One region of the Mangrovibacillus sp. Mu-81 genome, then DNA from elsewhere that is predicted to be linked to it. Evidence: riboswitches for the same ligand, from Rfam matches in the RefSeq annotation. Region 1 holds a riboswitch; the other holds the start of a gene.

Evidence for each region. Region 1 has a riboswitch for S-adenosylmethionine ahead of V6B33_RS10510 (Fur-regulated basic protein FbpA). Riboswitches for the same ligand answer to the same signal wherever they lie in the genome.
Region 2: another riboswitch for S-adenosylmethionine. It lies ahead of V6B33_RS00445 (homoserine dehydrogenase); the one in region 1 lies ahead of V6B33_RS10510 (Fur-regulated basic protein FbpA).

Annotation. Positions count from the first base shown of each region.
Region 1 covers NZ_JBAJHU010000003.1:679,588-684,492, forward strand. Annotated here, with positions in the region: gene mgtE (magnesium transporter) at 1-4, shown strand, start outside; gene V6B33_RS10495 (hypothetical protein) at 52-291, opposite strand; gene spoIIP (stage II sporulation protein P) at 972-2,132, shown strand; gene V6B33_RS10505 (four-helix bundle copper-binding protein) at 2,327-2,653, shown strand; gene V6B33_RS10510 (Fur-regulated basic protein FbpA) at 2,687-2,908, opposite strand; SAM riboswitch class I at 3,020-3,129, opposite strand; gene V6B33_RS10515 (protoporphyrinogen oxidase) at 3,352-4,743, shown strand; gene V6B33_RS10520 (YndM family protein) at 4,862-4,905, shown strand, end outside.
Region 2 covers NZ_JBAJHU010000001.1:84,375-89,279, forward strand. Annotated here, with positions in the region: gene V6B33_RS00425 (ABC transporter permease) at 1-130, shown strand, start outside; gene V6B33_RS00430 (ABC transporter ATP-binding protein) at 130-804, shown strand; gene V6B33_RS00435 (sensor histidine kinase) at 865-1,962, shown strand; gene V6B33_RS00440 (response regulator transcription factor) at 1,940-2,623, shown strand; SAM riboswitch class I at 2,879-2,989, shown strand; gene V6B33_RS00445 (homoserine dehydrogenase) at 3,141-4,394, shown strand; gene V6B33_RS00450 (aspartate kinase) at 4,440-4,905, shown strand, end outside.

The sequences.
Region 1 (4,905 bases):
CTAACCAGAAACCGCCCCTTCATGCTTAGAGAACGGGGCGGTTTGTCTATATCATACTTCCAATGGTTGTTGATTCAGGTATTGATCAATAGTATCTGCCAACTTATTGATGGCTGTATATTTCTCTGTACGCTGTGTTTCAATATAAGTTAACAAGAACGTTTCAGTATCAAACTGGTATATGACGGACAATACAGGTGTCTGATCCTTGGAACAGAAAGTGTGTATAATCTCACTTTCCTTAAAATTCATTTGAGTGTTCAGCATTCGTAAGACTGTATCGAATGACATAAAACGTCTCCCTTCTAGATTATAAAGGGTTGACTAAATAAAGTCTTGAAGACCCAAAATAATTTAATCTTGATTAAGTATTAATTATATCATAAAATAAATTATTTATATACCTTACATAAAAATCTGTCGGAAAATACTGAATTATGAAACGAAAAATCAATTTTCATAAAGGTATTTGATCATTGAATCTTTATCCCTTTCTTCTTCGTAAAATAAGGAGGAGGACAGCCATGAGGAAATTCCCGAGTTAAAAGAAGTTATTGAAAAAAAAGAGATCCGAGTGAACAATCAACAAAGCAACTGAAAAAGATGATGAATATTGCCTGAATGTTTTTGTTAACAGGTCCCGCTATTAGGCATAACTGCTCACTTTAATTGGAATGTTCAGAGGTATATGTCATTGAAAGCATACAACTCCATTGGGAATCGAATTCTATTCATTTATCCTTCACAGTGATAATTACCTCCATTTTATATTTTTCAATTATAAGACTATACTTTTTCGAAAATGGTAAAATGCTTTTCATGGTATCGATATCAGCATTGGCCATTTTTTCGTTGATTCTATTTTTTATGTCCTCGCTGTGCTATAAGAATGAATCCTCTTCTATTATTCTATATTCTTCTTTTCGCGCATATAGTGAACTAGTAAATCTTATTTATATAGGAGTTCATTCATGGCGTATAAATCCAGAAAAGATAGCACCCTGCCACTACTAGTATTCGTGACTGTAAAATCATTGGCGAGAATGATTGCAGTTGGGGTCATTCTCGTATATCTTTCAGTCTGGCTCATTTCGGCCACGACGATTAAGTTGAAAGTGGACACGCTGTTCTATTCGACTATGTCGGATATGGTGCCGAAAGAAACCCTATTGAAACTTCTTTCTGAGGAGATCACCTATTTACGGGTGATGAATGAAGGAGAACTGCAATCGGATTTTAACTGGCTCGAAAGTGTGACGAACGTGTCGTTGTTCGATCCCCGCAGTTTGTTCGGCAGAGAGATACCTGGGATTGAGAATTACCATACTCAGATTGCCGTAGCCGGAAAGGGAACGGACATAACTAACCTGCCATTGGAGTCACCGGCACCGACAGATGAGCAGCTGAAGAACCAGGAATTTGATCAGAACCAGATTGATCAGGCTAACTCCGACGGCAGTGAGGATATTAAAGAAATTGATAAGAAATCAATATTTATTTATCATTCTCACAGCTGGGAAGCCTTTAGTCCTCTAATAAAGAACAATCAGTCCGAAGATCCAGCAAGCACGAATGAAAAAGTTAATGTCATAGCAATCGGTTCAAAGCTTCAACAAGAACTTGCTGAAAGAGGGATTGGAGCCGTCCAGGATAAAACGGATACGACAAAAGCTTTAAAAGAAAAGAATTGGACCTATAATGAATCATATAAATTATCAAGAGAGCAGGTTCAGGAAGCTCTTGCCGGGAATAATGACCTTCATTATCTCATAGATATCCATCGTGATTCTCAGCCACGGGAAATCACCACCAAAACAATCAACGGCAAGCCATATGCAAGGCTTTTCTTCATCGTTGGTAAAGAAAATAAGAATTTCGAAAAGAACCTTGCCATCGCGAAAGAGTTGAATACTGCGCTTGAGAAAAAGTTCCCGGGGATCAGCCGAGGAGTCTTTGTGAAAACGAAAGCCGAAGGAAATGGTGTTTATAATCAGGATTTGACTGAACGAGCAATGCTGCTGGAATTCGGTGGGGTGGAGAATAATTTGGTCGAACTCTATAATTCGACGGAAGCCTTTGCAGAAATATTTGCAGAATTTTATCATGAGGATGTTGTAGAGGTAAATGGATAGTAACAGTACATTAAAAGCCGCTGTTAACAGGCGGCTTTTAATTATTTCTACGTTTATTGCAAGAATTCTGCAATAATTTCGGGTACCAATAGAGTAGTCGGTTTAATCTCATTAATAGAATCCACACCTAAGTGTTTAGGTATGGAAAAAACCGGTTAAAGAAGAATAGGACAAAAACAAGGAGGAACGAATTAATGTTACACGAAAAGTATCAATCACTAGTAAAGACATTGCACGATTGCATGGAGGCGTGTAACCACTGTTATGATTCATGCCTGGGTGAAGAAGATATAAAAATGATGGCGGAATGCATTCGCTTAGACCGTGAATGTTCAGACATGTGTGGATTTTTGGAACAGGCACTGTTAAGAGGCACGCCTTTTGCATCCGAACTCGCTTCGGTATGTGCCGCCATCTGTGAATCTTGTGGAAATGAATGCAAAAAGCACGACCACGACCACTGTCAAAAATGCGCTGATGCCTGCTTCAAATGCGCGGAAGAGTGTAAAAACATCGCATAAGATCAATTTTATACAGGCCCGTTCTTTTAGTGTTTAATGTGCTGAAGAACGGGTCTTTACATTCTTCCAGTGAATGGATGATGTGCTGCTGTGAGGGTGGCATTGGCATTTGACTTCCTTATATTCATCTTCAAGTTCCTGGATAGTCAGTTCGAATAGTTGTTTATCGTGTTTCTTAAAAATATTATACGTAATCAGCTTGTTGATCAATTCCTCACGTCTTTTCTCTAATGCATGACGAATGATTTCCCCCATATTTTTCACTCCTAAGTTGAATGATAAGTCGGAGACATGGCCTGTATTTCTTGCATAAACACAAAAACCTTCCCCTAAGATAAGAAGAAGGTTGTCACAATGCAATACTTCATCTTATCTTTCAAGCATGCCGCCTGTTGGAATTAGCACAGTGTTTCACATATGTGAAATCTGTTGCTGAGGCGTCATCGGGCCATTCCCTCCACCTCTCTTGATAAGCTATTATTTACTTTTTATTGTTAGGTCCATTTTAATACATAGTATTCATAGTAGTCAAGTATGAATTAAGGTCGGATCGGTTATAAGTGCAGCCCTATTTATGCATTTTTTCCTCTATACATAATTCCTTTTTTAAATGACACAATAAATTCCCTATTTGTTTATGATTTCACAATAAAAAATGATAGTCTAGTGGTATAAACCTACTTATGGAGTGAGAAACGATGAAAAAGGTTGTTGTAGTTGGCGGTGGTATTACAGGACTGACCACGCTGTACCATCTTGATAAATTTAAAAGAACGCACGCTCTAGCTATGGAATTGACACTGGTTGAACGCGATGTGGAACTTGGCGGCAAGATTAAAACCGTTAAACAACGACCATTCATCCTTGAAACCGGTGCTGACTCTATTGTTGCACGAAATGAAGGGGTGCTGCCTTTTATAGAGGAATTACAGCTTGGGGATGAATTGGTTTATAACGAAACGGGAACCTCGTTTATATATACAAATGGAAAGCTGCACAAGATTCCAGAAGACTCTGTTTTCGGCATACCTATGAGTGTTGATTCTTTAATGGAAAGCACCCTCGTTTCTGAAGAAGGAAAAAGGAAAGCACTTTTGGATCTGGAAACACCGAATACATCATTTACTAAAGATAGTTCAGTCGGTGAGTTCCTTGAAGCATTCTTTGGCGGCGAACTTGTGAAGAACCAGATTGCTCCTGTATTGTCGGGAGTGTACTCAGGAAAATTGGAAGACTTGACGATGGCAACGACACTGCCGTACCTACTCGAATATAAGAATCGATATGGCAGCATAATCAAAGGTTTCGAAGCAAATAAAGAAAAATTCAAAAGTTCATCCAACGGGAAATTCATCTCTTTTACAAGCGGATTATCCGCACTTATTGACCGGTTGGAAGCGGTCATAGCGAAGGCTGAAATAATAAAGGGTGAAGAAGTAATAAGTGTTAAAAAAGGAGATGGAAAATACCAACTCACTTTGACAAACAGCAAATTGATTGAAGCAGATTATGTGGTGTTCGCAACAACCCATGACGTGACTCGGAAAATTTTGAATGATAGTCAATTAAATCACGACTTTGACCGTTTGAAAAATTCTTCCCTCACTAGCATTTATATCGGGTTTGAACTGAAAGATGAGATTCTTCCGGAAAATGGCACCGGTTTTATAACTTCCCACGGCAGCGATGTCGTTTGCGATGCATGTACGTGGACAAGCAGAAAATGGAAGCATACATCAGAACGGCAAGAATTATTAGTAAGATTATTTTATAAGAGTTCTAACGCTTATTATGATGAGTTAAAGGAACTAAGTGAAGAAGAATTAACAAAGGTTGCACTGGATGATATCTTCAAAAGTCTAGGAATTGCAGAACCACCTGCATCTGTAAAAATCACGAACTGGAATAACTTGATGCCCAATTACCATTTAGGACACAGTCAAGCGGTCGACTCCCTCCAGCAAAGACTGAAAGACGACTATCCTAACGTTTTGCTGGCGGGGGCATCCTATTTTGGAGTTGGCATCGGCGCCTGCATGAAGAATGGGAAAGAAACTGCTGATGCGATAACAGAAATGATTACAGGGTAAAGTCTTGTTCACTTTCCCCATTATTGAATTTGTAAATCCTTGAATAAAACTGCGCTTTTTTTATTAAAAAGCATAATTTCTTCAATAAGGAGAATCCTAAGCGCAGGAGGGATTATACATGAAACATGTAAAAGCTTTTGCCATAAAGTTTGCAGCAACATT
Region 2 (4,905 bases), on a different contig from region 1:
CAGGCTGACGCCGGTGCTGTTAGCGGGGACGGCAGGACTGTTTCTTCTATTGAATCTGCTTGGTGCTTTATTATCCGTGCGCCAAGTGGCAAAAACAGATGCACTTGAAGCGATCGGGAGGGTTGAATAATGACAAAAGCGATATTGAAGCTTGAGAATCTTTCGAAAACATTTGGAGACGGTGATACGACGGTACAGGTTCTAAAGAACATTTCATATACGGTGAAGCGTGGGGAGTTTGCGGCGATTGTCGGGCCGTCCGGGTCCGGGAAGAGCACATTGCTGTCGATTATCGGCGCGCTGTTGACTCCGAGCACAGGAAAGGTAATGATTGATGAAGAAGACATTTCGGGTTACAGCTCAACACAGCTGACCTCTGTCCGGTTGAACAGGATCGGGTTCATTTTTCAAGCAGCAAACCTGATCCCTTATTTGACGGTAAAAGAACAGCTGCTCCTCGTGCATGATATCGGGAGAAAAAGAAAGACTGATACTCGGGCGATCGAGCTGCTTGAGCACCTGGGCTTGAGCCACCGTCTGAAGAATTATCCAGACAAACTTTCAGGCGGGGAAAAACAGAGAGTGGCGATTGCCAGAGCCTTTATGAATGATCCGGATATGATCCTGGCCGATGAGCCGACGGCGAGCCTCGATTCAGCGCGGGGGAAAAAGGTGGTCGAGATGATTGCGAAAGAGGTCAAATCAAGAAACAAGGCTGCACTGATGGTCACCCATGATGAACGGGTCCTCCATCTCTGTGACCGGGTATTATATATAGAAGATGGACGAATAATGGAGAAGTAACAGAAGGGGCTGTCAGTAACGGCAGCCCAGGTTCACATTGTATGGAAAGCAGGTGATGGCATGTCGATAAAGAAGAGGCTGCTCTTATCGAATATCGGAATGATTGTCATTCCCCTTGTCAGTCTTCTAATCGTGGAAATCGTGGTTGGATATGTGTTCTTTTATGTATTGAATGGGAAGAATCTGCAAACTTTCCTGACTCTCCGCTTCGGTGCGCTGGTGGTCATTTTAGTCTTGACGAACGGGTTGCTGACCTATTTTATGTCAAAGAGCATCATAGAACCGATCAAGAAGTTGTCGTTCGCAGCACGAAAGATCAGTGAAGGGGATCTTGATGTTAGTGTGGCGTCTGACAAGAAGGATGAATTGGGGCAATTATCGAATACATTTGAAGAGATGCGCCTGAAGCTGAAGGAAGCAGAGACGGTTCAAAGGCAATACGAGCTGAATCGTCAGGAGCTTATCGCGAGCATTTCCCATGACTTGAAAACACCGTTAACCTCGATCAAAGGGTATGTGAGCGGGATCGAAGATGGCATCGCCGGCACTCCAGACAAGCTGAACCGATACATGGCCAAGATCAAGAAGAATGCCCATGATATGGACGGACTCATCGATGAACTGTTCCTATATTCGAAGCTGGATATGGACCAATTGCCGTTTCAATTTGAAAAGGTCCACCTTGATGCGTATTTTGATGATTTCATCGACGAACTTTCCTTTACTCTTGAAAAGGAACACGGTGAAGCGCTGCTATCCTATGAAAGGTCAGGTTCTTATCTCGTTGAAGCTGACAGGGAAAAGCTGGACCGGGTCGTCAAGAATATCACGCAAAACAGTTTAAAGTATATGAATAAAGAACAGAAAGAAATTCAGGTCATCCTCACGGAGCTTGAGTATGATGTCAAGGTGGAGATTCAGGATAATGGGAGCGGGATACCGGAAACGGAACTGCCCCGTATCTTTGACAGCTTCTACAGGACGGACATCTCGAGAAACTCCGCCACAGGAGGAAGCGGGCTTGGCCTGTCCATTGCCAAAAAAATCATAGAAGGGCACGGCGGGAGCATTTGGGCAGAAAGTAAGCCGGGTATAGGAACAAGCATTTATTTTACATTGAAAAAGGTGAAGGATCATGCAAAACATACTGATCATTGAAGATGAGAAGGATATCGCGGAACTCGAAAGGGACTATCTCGATGTGAGCGGCTTTGCTTGTGACCTGGCATCGACAGGCGGAGAGGGGCTTGCCCTTGCTAGGATCAACACATATAGCCTCATTCTGCTTGATCTGATGCTGCCGGATACGGACGGATTCCAGCTATGCAAGGAGCTCAGGGAATTTCTCGACATCCCGATCTTAATGGTCACTGCAAGAAAAGAAGACATCGACAAAATCAGGGGCTTCGACCGCGGAGCCGATGACTACATCGTCAAACCCTTCACCCCCAGTGAACTCGTCGCACGGGTAAAAGCTCATATTGCCAGATACGAACGCTTGATCAACCGTGACATGAAAAAAGTGATCGAAATCCGGAACCTCGTCATCGATCCGGACTCCCGCAGAGTATTCGTCGACTCAGAAGAAAAAATCGTGACCGCCAAAGAATTCGACCTTCTGTATTTTCTGGCCACTAACCCAAACAGAGTCTTCAGCAAAGAACATCTGTTTGAACGGATTTGGGGGTATGACTCTTTAGGGGATTTGACGACGGTTACGGTGCATATCAGGAAGATCCGGGAGAAGATTGAGGAGGAACCTTCGTCGCCTGTGTTTATTGAAACAATTTGGGGTGTGGGGTATCGGTTTAGATCCTAATTGCATCGGGGAATTAAATAATGGCAGAAAGTTATCTTGGGTAGCTTTAGGCTGTGGATTGTTTTTCAAGTTACTGGTTACTGGTTCCACCGCATACGTTTAAATATCATAGTAAACCGATAGGTAATGATATTATCTGTGTCATTAGAAAGAATTTTTTAAAAATACTAAAAATAGTATTGACGAGGCAATGAATCCTCTTTATAATCCAATTCATACTCAAATAGCAAGTAATACCAAAACCAAACATTATAACTCTTATCAAGAGCGGCGGAGGGATAGGCCCGATGAAGCCCGGCAACCTGCAGGATCAGACTGTAAAGGTGCCAATTCCTACAGATTCCATACGGATCTGGAAGATAAGGGGAGGAGCATGATTATTTAGCCCTCTTCTTAATAGAAGAGGGCTTTTCTGTATACCCTCTTCTTTTCCGCTCTCACTTCCCTCAAGTGGATCTTCATGGAATGAATCAATTCTTAAGTATAAAGTGAAAATTCGATAATAGGAGGCTGAATCATGTCAACGATTAATGTGGCAATTCTGGGTTTCGGAACGGTAGGGCAAGGAGTCTGTGAAGCAATCGATACTCATCAGGACAGATTGAAGGAAGTACTGGGTAAAGAGGTGAAGGTAAGGGCGATTCTTATAAAAGATCCCGCAAAAGAGAGGGACATTGATCCATCCATCAACGTCACAACGGATTTCCAAGACATTCTGGATATCCCGGACCTGCACGTCATCTTTGAAGCGATCGTGGGGGAGGAGCCGAGCTTTACGTATTTAACCGAAGCCATTGAGAAGGGAGTTCATATCGTCACGGCCAATAAAGCGATGTTTGCCAAATATGGTCCCGGGCTATTGGAAAAAGCGGAAAGGAACGGGGTATCGGTTGGATTTGAAGCGACGACAGCCGGGGGAATACCGGTGATCGGCAGTATCAGGCAGCTTCTGAAGGTGAATGAAATCAGACAAATTCAAGGGATTTTAAATGGGACGTCCAACTTCATCTTATCTCAAATGAGAAATAGAGGCCTTGCCTTTGATACAGCCTTAAAGATTGCTCAGGAGAAGGGCTACGCTGAAGCCGATCCGACAAATGATATCGAAGGTCATGATGCGTTCTATAAATTGCTGATTTTAAGTCAAACAGCCTTTGGCAGACAGCCCGATTGGAAGAATATTCGACGTAAGGGGATATCCCACCTGACTGCAGAGTGGATCCAGGCAGCGGAATCTTTTCGATTGCGGTTCAAGCATGCAGGTTCTCTCTTGAGGGATTCAATTGACCGTATCAAAGGTGAAGTAGAGCCCATCCTGGTTCATGACACCCATCCTTTTTACGGTGTGGAGGATGTAGAAAATGCCATATCTCTAAAGGGTAGTCTTGTAGGGAGGATTACCCTGCTTGGTCCAGGAGCTGGAAAATTGCCTACAGGCAGCGCCATGGTAGAAGATTTTCTGTCGTTGATAGAGAGGAAGTACACGGCCTCTGCCGAAAGCATAGCGAGGACCGGGGAGGTTCAGGTTGAGAGCAGCCGCCAATGGGTTCTGAGAATCCGTGAAGAGGATGATTATCAAAACTGGATTTCATCGTTCACTTTAAAGGATCATATTCAGCTTGGCGATTACTTGTACGTATTTGTTGAAGGCAGGAAACATACACTGGAATCGCTTCTTCGGACGCATGATCATATTCAAGCTGTGTCTATTCTGGATGAAATTCCTTTGGAAAATGAAGCGAAGACTGGAGCTGCAATTTCCCAGAAGTAATCTTTAATAAATATGGTCTGATAGAAAGTAGGGGTATCATTGAGTATGATTGTTCAAAAGTTTGGTGGAACCTCTGTTGGTTCAACAGATCGAATCAAACGTATGGTCTTTCATGTCATGAAGGAAAGAGAAAAAGGCCATGATGTTGTCGCAGTAGTATCAGCAATGAATAAAACGACGGATACACTCGTAAGATTGGCAGGGGAACTCTCTGCAAAGCAAAGCAAGAGAGAAATGGATATGCTCTTAAGTACCGGCGAGCAGGTGACGATCTCCCTTTTGACCATGGCCCTGCAGCATACGGGGCTGGAAGCCGTATCCCTGACAGGCAGACAGGCGGGAATCCAAACGGACGGAGTATTTGGGAATGCCAAGATTACCTCGATCGATACCGATCGGATAAAATCGGAGTTATCAAAAGGACGAATCGTCGTGGCCGCCGGTTTTCAAGGAATCACGGATAAAGGAGAAATAACTACATTAGGCAGGGGCGGTTCGGATACGACTGCAG